Regions from separate parts of the Streptomyces sp. NPDC012769 genome, predicted to be linked through region 2. Evidence: predicted binding sites of a transcription regulator. Region 2 holds the regulator's gene; the other holds the start of a gene.
What was found. The regulator HspR, encoded in region 2, represses chaperone genes until heat shock. The targets are predictions, from matches to a motif close to TTGAGNNNNNNNNNCTCAA.
Positions count from the first base shown of each region.

Region 1 (7,270 bases), on a different contig from region 2:
GGCTGTCGCGCTGCCGCAGGACGACTTCTCCGTACGGGCCCTCGCGGCGGTCGAGGGTGACGGGGCTGGTCATGCTCACTCCGTGGCTCGATGTGTACGTGTTCGTCCCGGCCATCCTGGGCGGTCGCGGGCGGCCGGGGCAAACGCTCAACGAGCCCCGGGGGCCCGCGCGGTGGGGTCAGGGAGCGGTGGGCGGGCCGCCGCCGGGCAGGGCGTCGAGGACGCGCTGGAGGGCGGCCGGCCGGTCCTCGCCGTCCCGGGCGACCACGAGCCGGTAGGCGTGGGTGATGTAGTACGTGAAGCCGTCGGCCACCGTCGCCCCTCCGGTGGGGCGGGCCGGGACCTTCGCGTACGCCGGGTCCTCCAGGGCGGCGCGGAGCTCGGCCGCCCCGGCGGCGCTCATCCGGCCCTCCCGGGCGGGCTTGGTGCCGGAGCGGAGCGTGTAGCTGCCGTCGTGGTGGACGACCAGCTTGTTGACGACGCCCGCGAGGCCGCCGTTGACGACGACCTCGACGAGCACCTCCTGAGGGGCCGGCTCGTCGCCGTCACCGCCCGCGGTGGCCGTGGCCGTCGTCGTGCCGTCGGCCGGTCCGCTCGGCGCCGGCGGGATGCTCATGGTGGTGTCCGGCCGGTCGTCCGGTGCCGTCGGTGCCTGGCCGCAGCCGGCCACGGCGACGAGCGCGACGACCGAGGCCAGCAACGCCCCGGCCCCGTACCGCTTCCCGTACTCCATGAGCCGAGCATGCCCGCTCACCCGGCCCCGGCGCAGCCGGAACGGCTCAACCGGTGCGGACGATGCCGGTCAGCGGGCCCCGGTGGTACCAGTCGAGCGAGTCGTAGAGCGCCATCCCGTCCGTGGTCGCCGACAGGACACCGGTCGTCGCGCCGGCCTGCGCCGCGGCGGCCTCCAGGGTGCGCATCACATTGGCACCGAGGCCCCGGCGGCGGTGGGCCGGGTCCGTCTCGATCTGGTCGGCGACGGCGGTCGCCCCGGTCGGGGCGATCTGTCCCCGGGCGGCGAGGGTGCCGTCGGGCGCGAGGATCCGGACCCGGATCACCCCGTCACGGGTCTCCGTCGTCCGGGCGTAGCCCTCGGGAGGCGCCGGGCGGGCGGACGGGTCCAGCGTCTTGGTCATCATGAAGCCCGGGTCGTCCGGGATCGTCCACCCCTCGGTGATCCACGGCGCCACCTCCTCGGGCGTCGCCATCACCTTGAGCCACGCCCACGGCTCGGTGATGTCCGCGCACAGCTTTCCGACGGACATCGCGTCCGGGTGGGGCAGCACGTGCCGGAAGGGATGCCGGGGGTGCCCCACCTCGATCCGGTATCCCCAGGGCTCGACGACGGCGGCCGGAGTGCCCCGGGAGACGGTCCAGCCGGCCACCCAGGCCGATGTAATGGCTGCGATATCCATGAGGGCATTACATCGCCTGTTCGCGGTGTGTGGGAGGGTGATCGCTCAGAGCGAACACGCGGTGGGGAACATTCCGCGGCGCAGGTGCATTGAGTCCACATAGCTCAACTTGACTGCCGAAGGGGAGATCATGGCTTCTGAGTCCATGGCGTCCGTGCCGCTCACTCTGCCTGTGCTGCCGCTCGACGACGAGGTCGTGCTGCCCGGAATGGTGGTGCCGCTGGACCTGTCCGACAACGACGTGCGGGCCGCGGTCGAGGCCGCCCAGGCCGCCGCGCGCGGGGGGAACGCGAAGCCCCGGGTGCTCCTGGTGCCCCGGGTCGACGGCACCTACGCCGGGACCGGCGTCCTCGGCACCGTCGAGCAGGTCGGCCGGCTGTCCGACGGCGACCCCGGCGCGCTCATCCGCGGCCTCGGCCGTGTCCGCATCGGCGCCGGCACCACCGGACCCGGCGGCGCCCTGTGGGTCGAGGGCACCGTCGTCGAGGAGACCCTGCCCGACCCGCTGCCCGGCGCCGTGACCGAACTCGTCAAGGAGTACAAGGCGCTGGCCACCAGCTGGCTGAAGAAGCGCGGCGCCTGGCAGGTCGTCGACCGCGTCCAGCAGATCGACGGCGTCGGCGCCCTCGCCGACAACTCCGGCTACTCGCCCTTCCTCACCGTCGAGCAGAAGGTCGCGCTCCTGGAGACCGCCGACCCCGTCGCCCGCCTCAGGCTCGCCACCACGCAGCTGCGCGACCACCTCGCCGAGCAGGACGTCGCCGAGACCATCGCCAAGGACGTCCAGGAGGGCGTCGACAAGCAGCAGCGCGAGTTCCTGCTGCGCCGTCAGCTCGAAGCGGTCCGCAAGGAGCTGCGCGAGCTCAACGGCGAGAGCGAGGGCGACGAGTCCGACGACTACCGCGCCCGCGTCGAGGCCGCCGACCTGCCCGAGAAGGTCCGCGAGGCGGCCCTGAAGGAGGTCGAGAAGCTGGAGCGGGCCAGCGACCAGTCGCCCGAGGGCTCCTGGATCCGCACCTGGCTCGACACCGTCCTCGAACTGCCGTGGAACGAGCGGACCGAGGACCGGTACGACATCCAGGGCGCCAAGGCCGTCCTGGACGCCGAGCACGCCGGTCTGGACGACGTGAAGGAGCGCATCACCGAGTATCTGGCGGTGCGCAAGCGGCGCGCCGAGCGGGGCCTCGGCGTCGTCGGAGGCCGGCGCGGCGGCGCCGTGCTCGCCCTGGTCGGCCCGCCCGGCGTCGGCAAGACCTCGCTCGGCGAGAGCGTGGCCCACGCCATGGGGCGCAAGTTCGTCCGGGTCGCCCTCGGCGGCGTCCGGGACGAGGCGGAGATCCGCGGCCACCGGCGCACCTACGTGGGCGCGGCGCCCGGCCGTCTCGTCCGCGCGATCAAGGAGGCCGGGTCCATGAACCCGGTGGTCCTGCTCGACGAGATCGACAAGGTCGGCTCCGACTTCCGGGGCGACCCGGCGGCGGCGCTCCTGGAGGTCCTCGACCCGGCGCAGAACCACACCTTCCGCGACCACTACCTGGAGGTCGAACTCGACCTGAGCGACGTCGTGTTCCTGGCGACGGCGAACGTCCTGGAGGCCATCCCGGAGGCCCTGCTCGACCGGATGGAGCTGGTCCGGCTCGACGGCTACACCGAGGACGAGAAGGTCGTCATCGCCCGTGACCACCTGCTGCCCCGGCAGCTGGAGCGGGCGGGCCTGGAGGCCGGCGAGGTCGTCCTGGAGGAGTCCGCGCTGCGCAGGCTGGCCGGCGAGTACACCCGGGAGGCGGGCGTCCGCACCCTGGAGCGCTCGATCGCCCGGCTGCTGCGCAAGGTGGCCGCCCAGCACGAACTGGGCGAGCGGGAGCTCCCCTTCACCATCGGCGCCGACGACCTGCGCGGGCTGATCGGCCGGCCGCACCACGTGCCCGAGTCCGCCCAGGACCCGTCCGAGCGGCGCACCTCGGTGCCCGGCGTCGCGACCGGGCTCGCGGTGACCGGCGCCGGCGGCGACGTGCTCTTCGTCGAGGCCTCGCTCGCCGACCCGGAGACGGGCGCGGCGGGACTGACCCTCACCGGCCAGCTGGGCGACGTGATGAAGGAGTCCGCGCAGATCGCGCTGTCCTTCCTCCGCTCGCACGGCGCGGAGCTGGAGCTGCCCGTCACCGGTCTGAAGGACCGCGGCGTGCACATCCACTTCCCGGCGGGCGCGGTCCCGAAGGACGGCCCGAGCGCGGGCATCACGATGACGACGGCCCTGGCCTCGCTGCTGTCGGGCCGACTGGTCCGCACGGACGTCGCGATGACCGGCGAGGTCTCCCTGACCGGCCGGGTCCTGCCGATCGGCGGCGTGAAGCAGAAGCTGCTCGCCGCCCACCGCGCGGGCATCACGACCGTCGTGATCCCCAAGCGGAACGAGGCCGACCTGGACGACGTCCCGGCCGAGATCCTGGAGAAGCTGGAGGTCCACCCGGTGACGGACGTCCGGCAGGTCCTGGAGATCGCCCTCACCCCGGCCGAGGTCGCGGTGGGCGCGGCGGCCTGACGCCCGCGCCGCCCGCCGCGGGCGGGGCGCCTCTCCCGAAAGCGGAGGGCGTCCCGCCGCCGGCTCAGTCCGGGACGGTGCGGCGCACGGCATCGACGACGACCGAGCCCAGGCCCGGCTCCTTGGCGTACGCGGCGCGCTGGAGGTCGGCTCCGGTGCCCCGGGAGAGCAGCAGCTCGACGCCGCGCACCGCCCGGTCCAGGTCGCCCACGGCCTCCAGGGCCGGGGTGACGTGGTCGAGCAGGGCCTCCAGGACGGCGGCCGCCGGGGCGGGCCGCCAGGTCAGCGGATGCAGCAGCTCGTCCCCGAGGCCGTGCCGGCTGGCCCGCCAGGCGGCCAGGCGCAGCACCGCCGTCGACACCGGGTCGGCGTCCCGGCCGGCCCGCCAGGCCCGGGCCTCGGTCTCCACCAGGGCCCGCACGAGGACGGCGAGGAGCACGCCGTCCTCGACCTGCTGGCACACGTCCCCGACCCTGACCTCGACCGTCGGGTAGCTACGCGAGAGCCGGGCGTCGAAGTAGACCATGTGGTCGTCGACGAGCACCCCGGTCGCCAGCATCGCCCGCGTGGTCTCCTCGTACGTCGCGGCGTCGCCGTACAGCTCGCTCGGCCCGCTCATGGGCCAGCGCGACCAGAGCTGGTGGCGCCAGCTGGCGTACCCGGTGTCGCGTCCCTGCCAGAACGGCGAGTTGGCGCTGAGCGCGAGCAGCGGGGCGAGCCAGGGCCGGATCCGGTCGAGCACGCCGACGCCCTCCTCGGCGGAGGTGAGATGGACGTGGACGTGGCAGGCGCAGGTGAGCTTGTCGTCCACGAGCCGGGCGAACCGGTCCTCGATGCGCCGATAGCGCTCGGCGGGGTTGAGGAGCGGCTCGAAGCGCACCGGCGCGGTCGCGAGGGCCGCCACGGCCGCCCCCGCCTCCTTGGCGGCGGCCGCGGCCGCGCGCCGGGCCTGTCGCAGCTGCTCGTCGAGCTCGGCGGAGGAGACGCAGGGGCGGGTGGCGATCTCCAGCATCTCGCAGAACAGCTCGGTCTTCGCCGGCTCGACCCGGTCCGCCCGCCGATGGACGTCGGCGTGCCAGGCGGCGATGTCGGCGACGGTCCCGGCGAGCGGCCGGGGGACCCCGGTCCCGGGATCGACGACGAGCAGTTCCTCCTCCACGCCGAACGTGCGCGGCCCTTCTCCCCGGTGGTAGGTCCACGGCGGTTCCTGGCGCATGGAGTGCACTCCTTCACGGTCGGACGACGGTGCGCTGACGGCCGTTCGCACAGAGCTTTCCTGAACCTTGTCCACGGAAGCACGCACTCCCACCCGTCCTGGTGCGGATGGCGCGAATTCGACACCCGAAGGGGCGCCCGGTGCGGGCGCCCCTCCGTGAGCCGTGTGGGGTGTCAGTTCTCGCCGCGGCGGCGGGTCAGGAGCAGGCTGCCCGCGCCGAAGGCGGCCAGGGCTCCGGCGCCCGCGAGGGCGAGCGGCAGCGGGGAGGCCGGGGATCCGGCCGCGTCGGCGGACAGGGCCGGCGCCGCCTCGTCGCCGCCGTGACCGGCGTGGCTGACCGTCGAGAACGCGGCACCGTCCGCGAGCTGGGCCTCGGTCGGCGCCTCGGCCGCCGGAGTCACGACCCGGGTGCCGGCCGCCGCAGCGCCGCCGAAGACGACGTCCGAGCAGCTGTAGAAGGCCTCGGGGCTGTCGTTGCGCTGCCACACCATGTAGACGACATGGCGGCCGGTGCGGGCCGGCAGGGTGCCGGAGAAGGCGTAGTGGCCGTCGGTCGCGGTGCGGGTGGTGGTGTGCACGGCGACCGGGGTGGCGTCCAGGTCGGACCACTTCAGCGGCTGCGTCGGGTCGAAGCCCTGCCGGGTGACGTACATCGTCATGGTGCCGGAGTGCGGGGCCGTGACCCGGACCCTGAAGCCGAAGGTGCCGGGTGCGACCGCCGTGGCGGGCCAGTCGGTGCGGGCCCAGTCGAGGGCGCGGTACTTCGCGCGGTTGGCCGAGCAGAGCTTCCCGTCCGGGATGAGCGCCCGGTGGTTGCCGTCGGCGTTGGCGACGTTGACCTCGTTCCAGTCGTAGAGGGGCTGGGTGCCCGAGTCGGCGACGAGGTCCTTGCAGACCTGGGAGTCGGGTGACTCCGGCCCCTCGGCGTAACAGGCCGCGATCCGGCTGACCGGGTCGAAGACGGCGCCGTGGGCCTGGGCGGCGGTGGGGGTGAGGGCGGTGAGCGCCGCGGCGGCCAGTGCGGCGGCGAGGGCGGCTGAGGTGCGGCGGTGGGACGGCATGCGGCGGCTCTCTCTCGTGCGTGGGGGAGTACGGGACGAGCAACGTGCGGTCCGCGCGCGGGAGTTGACCCGTGCGACGGTGCCGACCCGAGGGTCGCATTGGTCCATACCAATACGCAAGGCCTCCCGGGTGTGCCGCACACCCGGGAGGCCCGCAGGGCGAGGCCGGCCGTCAGCCGTTCGCGAGCGCCTGTACGCGCGAGAGGTCGCCGTTGAAGTGGTTGTGGTCGCCCACGATCGGGCCGGACGACGTGTACTGCCACATCGTGTAGTAGCTCCAGCCGGCCGGGAGCTCGCCGACCGTCGTCGCGTACCGCGCGATCCACAGCGGGTTCGTGGTGGCGAAGCCGCCGTAGTTGCCGGTGCACTGCTTCCACCAGCTGGTCGCCGTGTAGATCACCGGGTCGCGGCCGGTCCGGTACTTGTAGCGGTTCACGAAGTCCCGGATCCAGGCGACCATCCCCGCCTGCGTCTTGCCGTAGCAGGTCGCGCCGTACGGGTTCCACTCGATGTCCAGCGCCCCCGGCAGCGTCTTGCCGTCCCTGGACCAGCCGCCGCCGTTGTTCACGAAGTAGTCGGCCTGCGCGGCCCCGGTCGTCGTGTCGGGCGTCGCGAAGTGGTACGTGCCGCGGATCATGCCCACGTTGTACGAGCCGTTGTACTGCTGCGTGAAGTAGGTGTTCTTGTAGTACGTGCCCTCCGTCGCCTTGACGTAGGCCCAGCGCACCCCGCTGTTCCACAGCCTCGGCCAGTCCACGTTCCCCTGGTGGCTGGAGACGTCGACACCCTCGGTCTGGGTGGCCTGGATCGAGATGCCGCCGGGCTTGCCGCCCTGGCCGTCGTGCGCGATCACGCCCATGCCCATGTACGCGGAACCGCGGGCCGGGACCTGCCGGGCGCCCGGGTCGTCCTGGGCGGCGCTGGCGGTGCCGGAGAGCGTGAGGGGGAGGAGGAGCGCCAGGGCCGCGAGGGCGGCGCCGGCGAGGGACGTTCCGGATCTGTGCACACGCATTGCGTGCCTCCGAAAGGCTCGGTG
Region 1 is NZ_JBIBCP010000004.1:354,698-361,967, forward strand. Features, by position in the region: gene ACFY7C_RS22925 (spermidine synthase) at 1-73, opposite strand, end outside; gene ACFY7C_RS22930 (hypothetical protein) at 179-733, opposite strand; gene ACFY7C_RS22935 (GNAT family N-acetyltransferase) at 780-1,415, opposite strand; gene lon (endopeptidase La) at 1,546-3,957, shown strand; gene ACFY7C_RS22945 (glutamate--cysteine ligase) at 4,022-5,173, opposite strand; gene ACFY7C_RS22950 (lytic polysaccharide monooxygenase) at 5,347-6,234, opposite strand; gene ACFY7C_RS22955 (lysozyme) at 6,407-7,246, opposite strand.
Region 1: the regulator HspR is predicted to act here: its motif matches at 1,505-1,523, upstream of lon (endopeptidase La).

Region 2 (7,270 bases):
CTCCCGGTGTCCCGGCGCCAGCGGGCACGGCCCCACGAGCGACATCTCGCCCCGTACGACGTGCAACAGCTGCGGCAGGGCGGCCAGCGGGCTCTTCGTGCGGAAGGTCAGCATCCCGAAGACGCGGCCGTCCAGGCCCGCGACCGGCCGGCGGCGCAGCAGCCCGGCCCCGCCCGCCGAACCCCGCAGGGCGACGACGGCGATCAGCGGGGAGAGCAGGACGGCGAGCACCAGTCCGCCGATCACGTCCAGCGCGCGCTTGGCCGTCATGCGTTCACACCTTCCGGCGGGAATCATGGGATATGTCCGGACCTTCTCACGGAGGCGCGCTTTCGTGCCGTAGCGACGCGCCCTTTGAGCAGGCATGGCGGCGAAGAGTTGAGTCACCCCGACTCAGGTCCTTTGACTCTCGCCCGACCCTCGTGCATCCTTGAGTCAGTTCCACTCAAGTCAGTCAGCTGGAGGAATCGAAATGGCACGTGCGGTCGGCATCGACCTGGGCACGACTAACTCCGTCGTCAGCGTTCTGGAAGGCGGCGAGCCCACCGTCATCACCAACGCCGAGGGCGCCAGGACCACGCCGTCCGTCGTCGCCTTCGCGAAGAACGGTGAGGTGCTCGTCGGCGAGGTCGCCAAGCGCCAGGCGGTCACCAACGTCGACCGGACCATCCGGTCCGTGAAGCGCCACATGGGCACCGACTGGAAGATCGAGCTCGACGGGAAGAACTTCAACCCGCAGCAGATCTCCGCCTTCATCCTCCAGAAGCTGAAGCGCGACGCCGAGGCCTACCTGGGCGAGAAGGTGACCGACGCGGTCATCACCGTCCCGGCGTACTTCAACGACTCCGAGCGTCAGGCCACCAAGGAGGCCGGCGAGATCGCGGGCCTCAACGTCCTGCGCATCGTCAACGAGCCGACCGCCGCCGCCCTGGCGTACGGCCTCGACAAGGACGACCAGACCATCCTCGTCTTCGACCTCGGTGGCGGCACCTTCGACGTGTCCCTCCTGGAGATCGGCGACGGCGTCGTCGAGGTGAAGGCCACCAACGGTGACAACCACCTCGGTGGTGACGACTGGGACCAGCGCGTCGTCGACTACCTGGTGAAGCAGTTCGCCAACGGCCACGGCGTCGACCTGTCCAAGGACAAGATGGCGCTGCAGCGTCTGCGCGAGGCCGCCGAGAAGGCCAAGATCGAGCTGTCCTCCTCCACGGAGACCACGATCAACCTTCCCTACATCACGGCCTCCGCCGAGGGCCCGCTGCACCTGGACGAGAAGCTCACCCGCGCCCAGTTCCAGCAGCTCACCGCGGACCTGCTCGAGCGCTGCAAGACCCCGTTCCACAACGTCATCAAGGACGCGGGCATCCAGCTCTCCGAGATCGACCACGTCGTCCTCGTCGGCGGCTCGACCCGCATGCCGGCCGTCGCCGAGCTCGTCAAGGAGCTGACCGGCGGCAACGAGGCCAACAAGGGCGTGAACCCGGACGAGGTCGTCGCCATCGGCGCCGCCCTGCAGGCCGGTGTCCTCAAGGGCGAGGTCAAGGACGTCCTGCTCCTCGACGTCACCCCGCTGTCCCTCGGCATCGAGACCAAGGGCGGCATCATGACCAAGCTCATCGAGCGCAACACCACGATCCCGACCAAGCGGTCCGAGATCTTCACGACGGCCGAGGACAACCAGCCGTCCGTCCAGATCCAGGTCTACCAGGGCGAGCGCGAGATCGCGGCGTACAACAAGAAGCTCGGCATGTTCGAGCTGACCGGCCTCCCGCCGGCCCCGCGCGGCGTCCCGCAGATCGAGGTCGCCTTCGACATCGACGCCAACGGCATCATGCACGTGACCGCGAAGGACCTGGGCACGGGCAAGGAGCAGAAGATGACCGTCACCGGCGGCTCCTCGCTGCCGAAGGACGAGGTCGACCGGATGCGCCAGGAGGCCGAGCAGTACGCGGAGGAGGACCACCGCCGCCGCGAGGCCGCCGAGACCCGCAACCAGGGCGAGCAGCTCGTCTACCAGACGGAGAAGTTCCTCAAGGACAACGAGGACAAGGTCCCCGGTGACGTCAAGACCGAGGTCGAGACCGCGCTCACCGAGCTGAAGGAGAAGCTCAAGGGCGAGGACACCGCGGAGATCCGCACCGCCACCGAGAAGGTCGCGGCCGTCTCCCAGAAGCTCGGCCAGGCGCTGTACGCCGACGCCCAGGGCGCCCAGGCCGCTGGCGGCGACGCCGGCCAGGCCCAGGCCGGCCAGGACGACGACGTCGTCGACGCCGAGATCGTCGACGAGGACAAGCCGAAGGGCGGCGCTGCCTGATGTCGGAGGAGACCCCGGGCTTCGAGGAGAAGCCCGACGTCCCCGCCGACGGCACGCCCGAGGAGCCGAAGGCCGCCGACTCCGCCGACCAGGCGGAGGGGGCGGCCCCGGCCGGGGACGCTACGGACGTAGCCCTGCTGGCGCAGCTGGACCAGGCCCGCACCGCGCTCTCCGAGCGCACCGCGGACCTCCAGCGGCTCCAGGCCGAGTACCAGAACTACCGCCGCCGCGTGGAGCGGGACCGGGTCACGGTCAAGGAGATCGCCGTCGCGAGCCTCCTGACCGAGCTGCTGCCCGTGCTCGACGACATCGGCCGTGCCCGGGAGCACGGTGAGCTCGTGGGCGGCTTCAAGTCGGTCGCCGAGTCGCTGGAGACGGTCGCCGCCAAGATGGGTCTGCAGCAGTTCGGCAAGGAGGGCGAGCCCTTCGACCCGACCGTGCACGAGGCCCTGATGCACAGTTACGCGCCGGACGTCACCGAGACGACCTGCGTGGCGATTCTGCAGCCGGGGTACCGGATCGGCGAGCGGACCATCAGGCCCGCCCGCGTGGCCGTCGCCGAGCCCCAGCCGGGCGCGGCCCCGGCCGGCAAGGAAGACAAGAAGGCCGACGAGGAGAGCGGTGGCCCCGAAGAGGGCTAGCGCTGTGATCGTCCGAGAGGAGGGACGTCGATGAGCACGAAGGACTTCGTCGAGAAGGACTACTACAAGGTTCTCGGCGTCCCCAAGGACGCCACCGACGCGGAGATCAAGAAGGCGTACCGGAAGCTCGCCCGCGAGTACCACCCGGACGCCAACAAGAACGACGCCGGCGCCGAGGCGCGCTTCAAGGAGATCTCCGAGGCGAACGACGTCCTCGGCGACCCGAAGAAGCGCAAGGAGTACGACGACGCCCGCGCCCTCTTCGGCAACGGCGGCTTCCGGGCCGCCGGTCCGGGCGGCGGCTCGTTCAACTTCGACCTGGGCGACCTCTTCGGCGGCGCCCAGGGCGGTCCCGGTGGGGCCGGCGGCTTCGGCGGCGGTCTCGGGGACGTCTTCGGCGGCCTGTTCAACCGGGGCGGCGGTGCGGGCACCCGCACGCAGCCGCGTCGCGGCCAGGACATCGAGTCCGAGGTGACGCTCAGCTTCACCGAGGCCATCGAGGGCGCGACCGTCCCGCTGCGGATGTCCAGCCAGCAGCCCTGCAAGGCCTGTTCGGGCACCGGCGACAAGAACGGCACCCCCCGGGTGTGCCCGACCTGCGTCGGCACCGGGCAGATCTCGCGCGGCAGCGGCGGCGGCTTCTCGCTGACCGACCCGTGCGTGGACTGCAAGGGGCGCGGCCTGATCGCCGAGACGCCCTGCGAGGTCTGCAAGGGCAGCGGACGCGCCAAGTCCTCCCGCACCATGCAGGTCCGCATCCCGGCGGGCGTGAGCGACAACCAGAAGATCCGGCTGCGCGGCAAGGGAGCCCCCGGCGAGCGCGGCGGGCCGAACGGCGACCTGTACGTGGTCGTGCACGTCGACGCCCATCCGGTGTTCGGCCGCAAGGACGACAACCTCACCGTCACGGTGCCCGTCGCGTTCGACGAGGCGGCGCTCGGCGGGGAGATCAAGGTGCCGACGCTGGGCGGCCCCGCGGTCACGCTCAAGCTTCCCGCGGGCACCCCCAACGGCCGCACCATGCGCGCCCGGGGCAAGGGCGCGGTCCGCAAGGACGGCACGCGCGGCGACCTGCTGGTGACGGTGGAGGTCGCGGTGCCGAAGGAGCTGGACGACAAGGCCCGCGAGGCCCTGGAGACCTACCGTCAGGCCACGGCGGGCGAGGACCCCAGGGCAGAGCTGTTCCAGGCCGCGAAGGGAGCTTGAGGAGATGGACGGCCGTCGCCGCAATCCTTATGAACTGACCGACGAGACGCCGGTGTACGTCATCTCGGTGGCGGCCCAGCTCTCCGGTCTGCATCCGCAGACCCTGCGTCAGTACGACCGTCTGGGCCTGGTGTCCCCGGACCGCACGGCGGGCCGCGGGCGCCGCTATTCGGCCCGTGACATCGAGCTGCTCCGTCAGGTGCAGCAGCTGTCGCAGGACGAGGGCATCAACCTGGCCGGCATCAAGCGCATCATCGAGCTGGAGAACCAGGTGGCGGCGCTGCAGCAGCGGATCGCCGAGCTCTCGTCGGCGGTCGAGGGCGCGGCGGCGGCGATGCGCCAGCGCGAGGCCCAGGTGCACGCCTCGTACCGGCGCGATCTGGTCCCGTACCAGGACGTGCAGCAGGCGAGCGCCCTGGTGGTGTGGCGGCCGGGTCACAAGCGCGGCGAGTAGCCCTTCGCACGGAGCTTCCGGGACCCCCTCTTCGGAGGGGGTCCTTCGCGTGTGCGGGACCGGGGCCGCGTCACGGGATGAGCTCGGCCACGATGTCGGCGGCGGTCTGCCACCAGGGCTGTGCGCCGGTCCCGAAGGCGGCCGCGAGGGCGGTGCCGACGGCCTGGTCCCGCGGGGTGACGCCGCAGGTCCAGTCGGCGTCCACGCGGCCGTCTCCGGCCGATTCCAGGGTGCCGAGGGGGCGTCCGTCGCGGCTGAGCCGGCTCTCGCCGTACGAGCAGGGCACGAGCCGGTAGCGGGTCTCGGAGCGCGTCCCGGTCAGGACCGCGTCGACGCGGTAGGAGCGGCGGGAGAGGCGGCCCTTGGCGGGCCGGACGAGGGCGGGTTCGCCGGCCACGGTGAGGGTGAGCCGCGCGGGGTCGCGGGTCCCGATGGGGACGAGCCGGTCGGTGGCGGCTCCGGGGTCCCGCCGGAGCTCCACGGTGGGCAGCCCGTGACCGGAGACGCGCAGGGTGCCGGCGGGGCCGTCGAGGTCGATGTGGACGTACACGCGGGTCAGTTGTCCCGTCCGAGGATGCCGGACTGGGCGATGAGGTAGCCGAGCTGGGCGCGGCTGCCGCTGCCGAGGGCGGCGGCGAGCTTGGCGATGTGGGCGCGGCAGGTGCGGACGTTCATGCCGAGGCGGCGGGCGATGGCCTCGTCGACGTGTCCTTCGACGAGGAGTTTGGCGATGGAGCGCTGGACGCCGCTGATGCCGTTCTGGAGCGGCTGGTAGGCGACGGGGGCGTCGAGGGGGGTGGCCTGGAGCCAGAACTGGTCGAAGACGCCGCCGAGATACTCGACGAGCCCCTGGTGGCGCAGTTCGAGTGCGATGGTGCGGTCGCGGCTGGCCGGCACGAAGGCGACCTTGCGGTCGACGATGATGAGCCGGTCGATGATCTCTTCGAGGGTGCGGACCTCGACCTCGGGCCCTATGCGTTCCAGATAGGCCAGGGTGATGGGCTGGTGGCGCGCCGTGTGCTGGTAGAGGGTGCGCATCTTGATGCCCTTGCCGAGCAGGGGGCGGACCCGGCGGAGTGCTTCGCCGAAGGTGTGGGCGCTGCGGCCCTTCCCCGGTTGTACGGTGAGCAGTTCGGAGGTGCACTCGGCGACGGCGCGGTCGAGGTTGGCGTTGATCCGTTCCAGGCCTTCGAGGACGGTGATGGCGTGGGTCATCGAGGGGTCGCGTGCGCCGAGGGTCATGAACGGCTCGAACGCGTCGGAAAGGGTCAGGGTCAGCCGTCGCCGCTCCTGTATCTCCTTCTCGATGGGCAGGAGCAGCCGGGCGAGCGCGGCCGAAGGGGCGACCGGGCGGAGCCATTCGGCGTCGTCGGGGTCGGGACGCAGCAGGTCGAGGTCCATCAGGCAGGGGGCCGGCCCGATCTCGGATCGGGCGATGCGACCTGATCGAAGCGCCTCGGTGTAGAGCCGGGTGCCCGCTTCGCACAGGTCTGCGTGCGTGTGAGAATGTCCCGTTTCTTCAGGTTCTATTCGCATACGTACACCCCCAGGCTTTTGCATTACAGGAACATGATGCATTGAGCGAGTGGTGGAAACGGGATGAGTGAGCCATCGTCGTGACTTGCGGGGGAGCAGGTTGTTACACACCTTCAAGTGAGGTTGCTCGGTCATGTCCAAGAAGCTCATACGCACCGTAGCCGGTGTCGCACTGATGGCTGCTGCCGCTGTGGGAGCGGTCACGGCAACCGAGGACCCGGGGTGGGGTTCGCAGACGAGGGTCGTGAACGCCGACCCGGGCTGGGGACTGTCGCCGGTGCTCAACGGCGACCCGGGCTGGGGCGTGGCTCCGGCCGCGGTCGGTGATCCCGGCTGGGAGGTCGGACCTGCCTCCGACCCTGGATGGGAGTCCGAGGGGGCATGACGGTTCCCGAAGATCCTCGTTTCCGTCGCGAGATGGCGAGCGCCTACCGGTCCGGGTGGCACTTCATCGATCTCGTCACCGCGGTGCCGCGCCGTGGCGAGTCGTTGATGGTCACCCTCTTCGGGGAGCCGATCGTCGTCGTCCGCGAAGACGACGAGGACATTCGCGCCTACCGGTGCCTTCGCCGCCCGCGCGGCGCCCCGCAACCCGTCCGCTGTGCCATCCGGTACGGCATGATCTTCGTCAATCTCGACCAGCGCGACCATCAGCTGGTCGAACCCCAGCTGGTCGAACCCGAGACCATCACCGCCACCCCCCGCAGTGCCTGAACGATTCCCCCGTCGTTGTAGATCGTTCAGGTGCTTCCCCCACACAGCGGCGCCATCGCGGACCTGAAACGCGATGGCGCCGCTGTGCTTTTCCGGCCGGTTCAGGGCCGGCCGGCTCAGGCCCGGCCCATCGCGCGGGTGAGCGCGATCTCGATGACCACCCGGTCCGGGTTCGGCGCCGGGACCCGGTTGTAGCGGGCCGCGTAGCGGTCCACCGCGTCCGCGACGACCTCCGCCTCGGTACGGATCCGCGCCACGCCCTCGAGCGTGGCCCAGCGCCCCTTGTCCACCTGGCAGACCGCGACCCGCGCGCCGTCCGCGCCGGCCGCCAGGACGTTGGCGACCTTGCGGCTGTGCTTGTTGGTGATGACGCGGGCGATGCCCCGCTCGCCGCCCTCCGGG
Region 2 is NZ_JBIBCP010000005.1:428,516-435,785, forward strand. Features, by position in the region: gene ACFY7C_RS27190 (sugar transferase) at 1-270, opposite strand, end outside; gene dnaK (molecular chaperone DnaK) at 473-2,317, shown strand; gene grpE (nucleotide exchange factor GrpE) at 2,317-2,958, shown strand; gene dnaJ (molecular chaperone DnaJ) at 2,989-4,164, shown strand; gene ACFY7C_RS27210 (heat shock protein transcriptional repressor HspR) at 4,169-4,618, shown strand; gene ACFY7C_RS27215 (hypothetical protein) at 4,689-5,168, opposite strand; gene ACFY7C_RS27220 (helix-turn-helix transcriptional regulator) at 5,174-6,154, opposite strand; gene ACFY7C_RS27225 ((2Fe-2S)-binding protein) at 6,536-6,868, shown strand; gene ACFY7C_RS27230 (pyridoxamine 5'-phosphate oxidase family protein) at 6,985-7,270, opposite strand, start outside.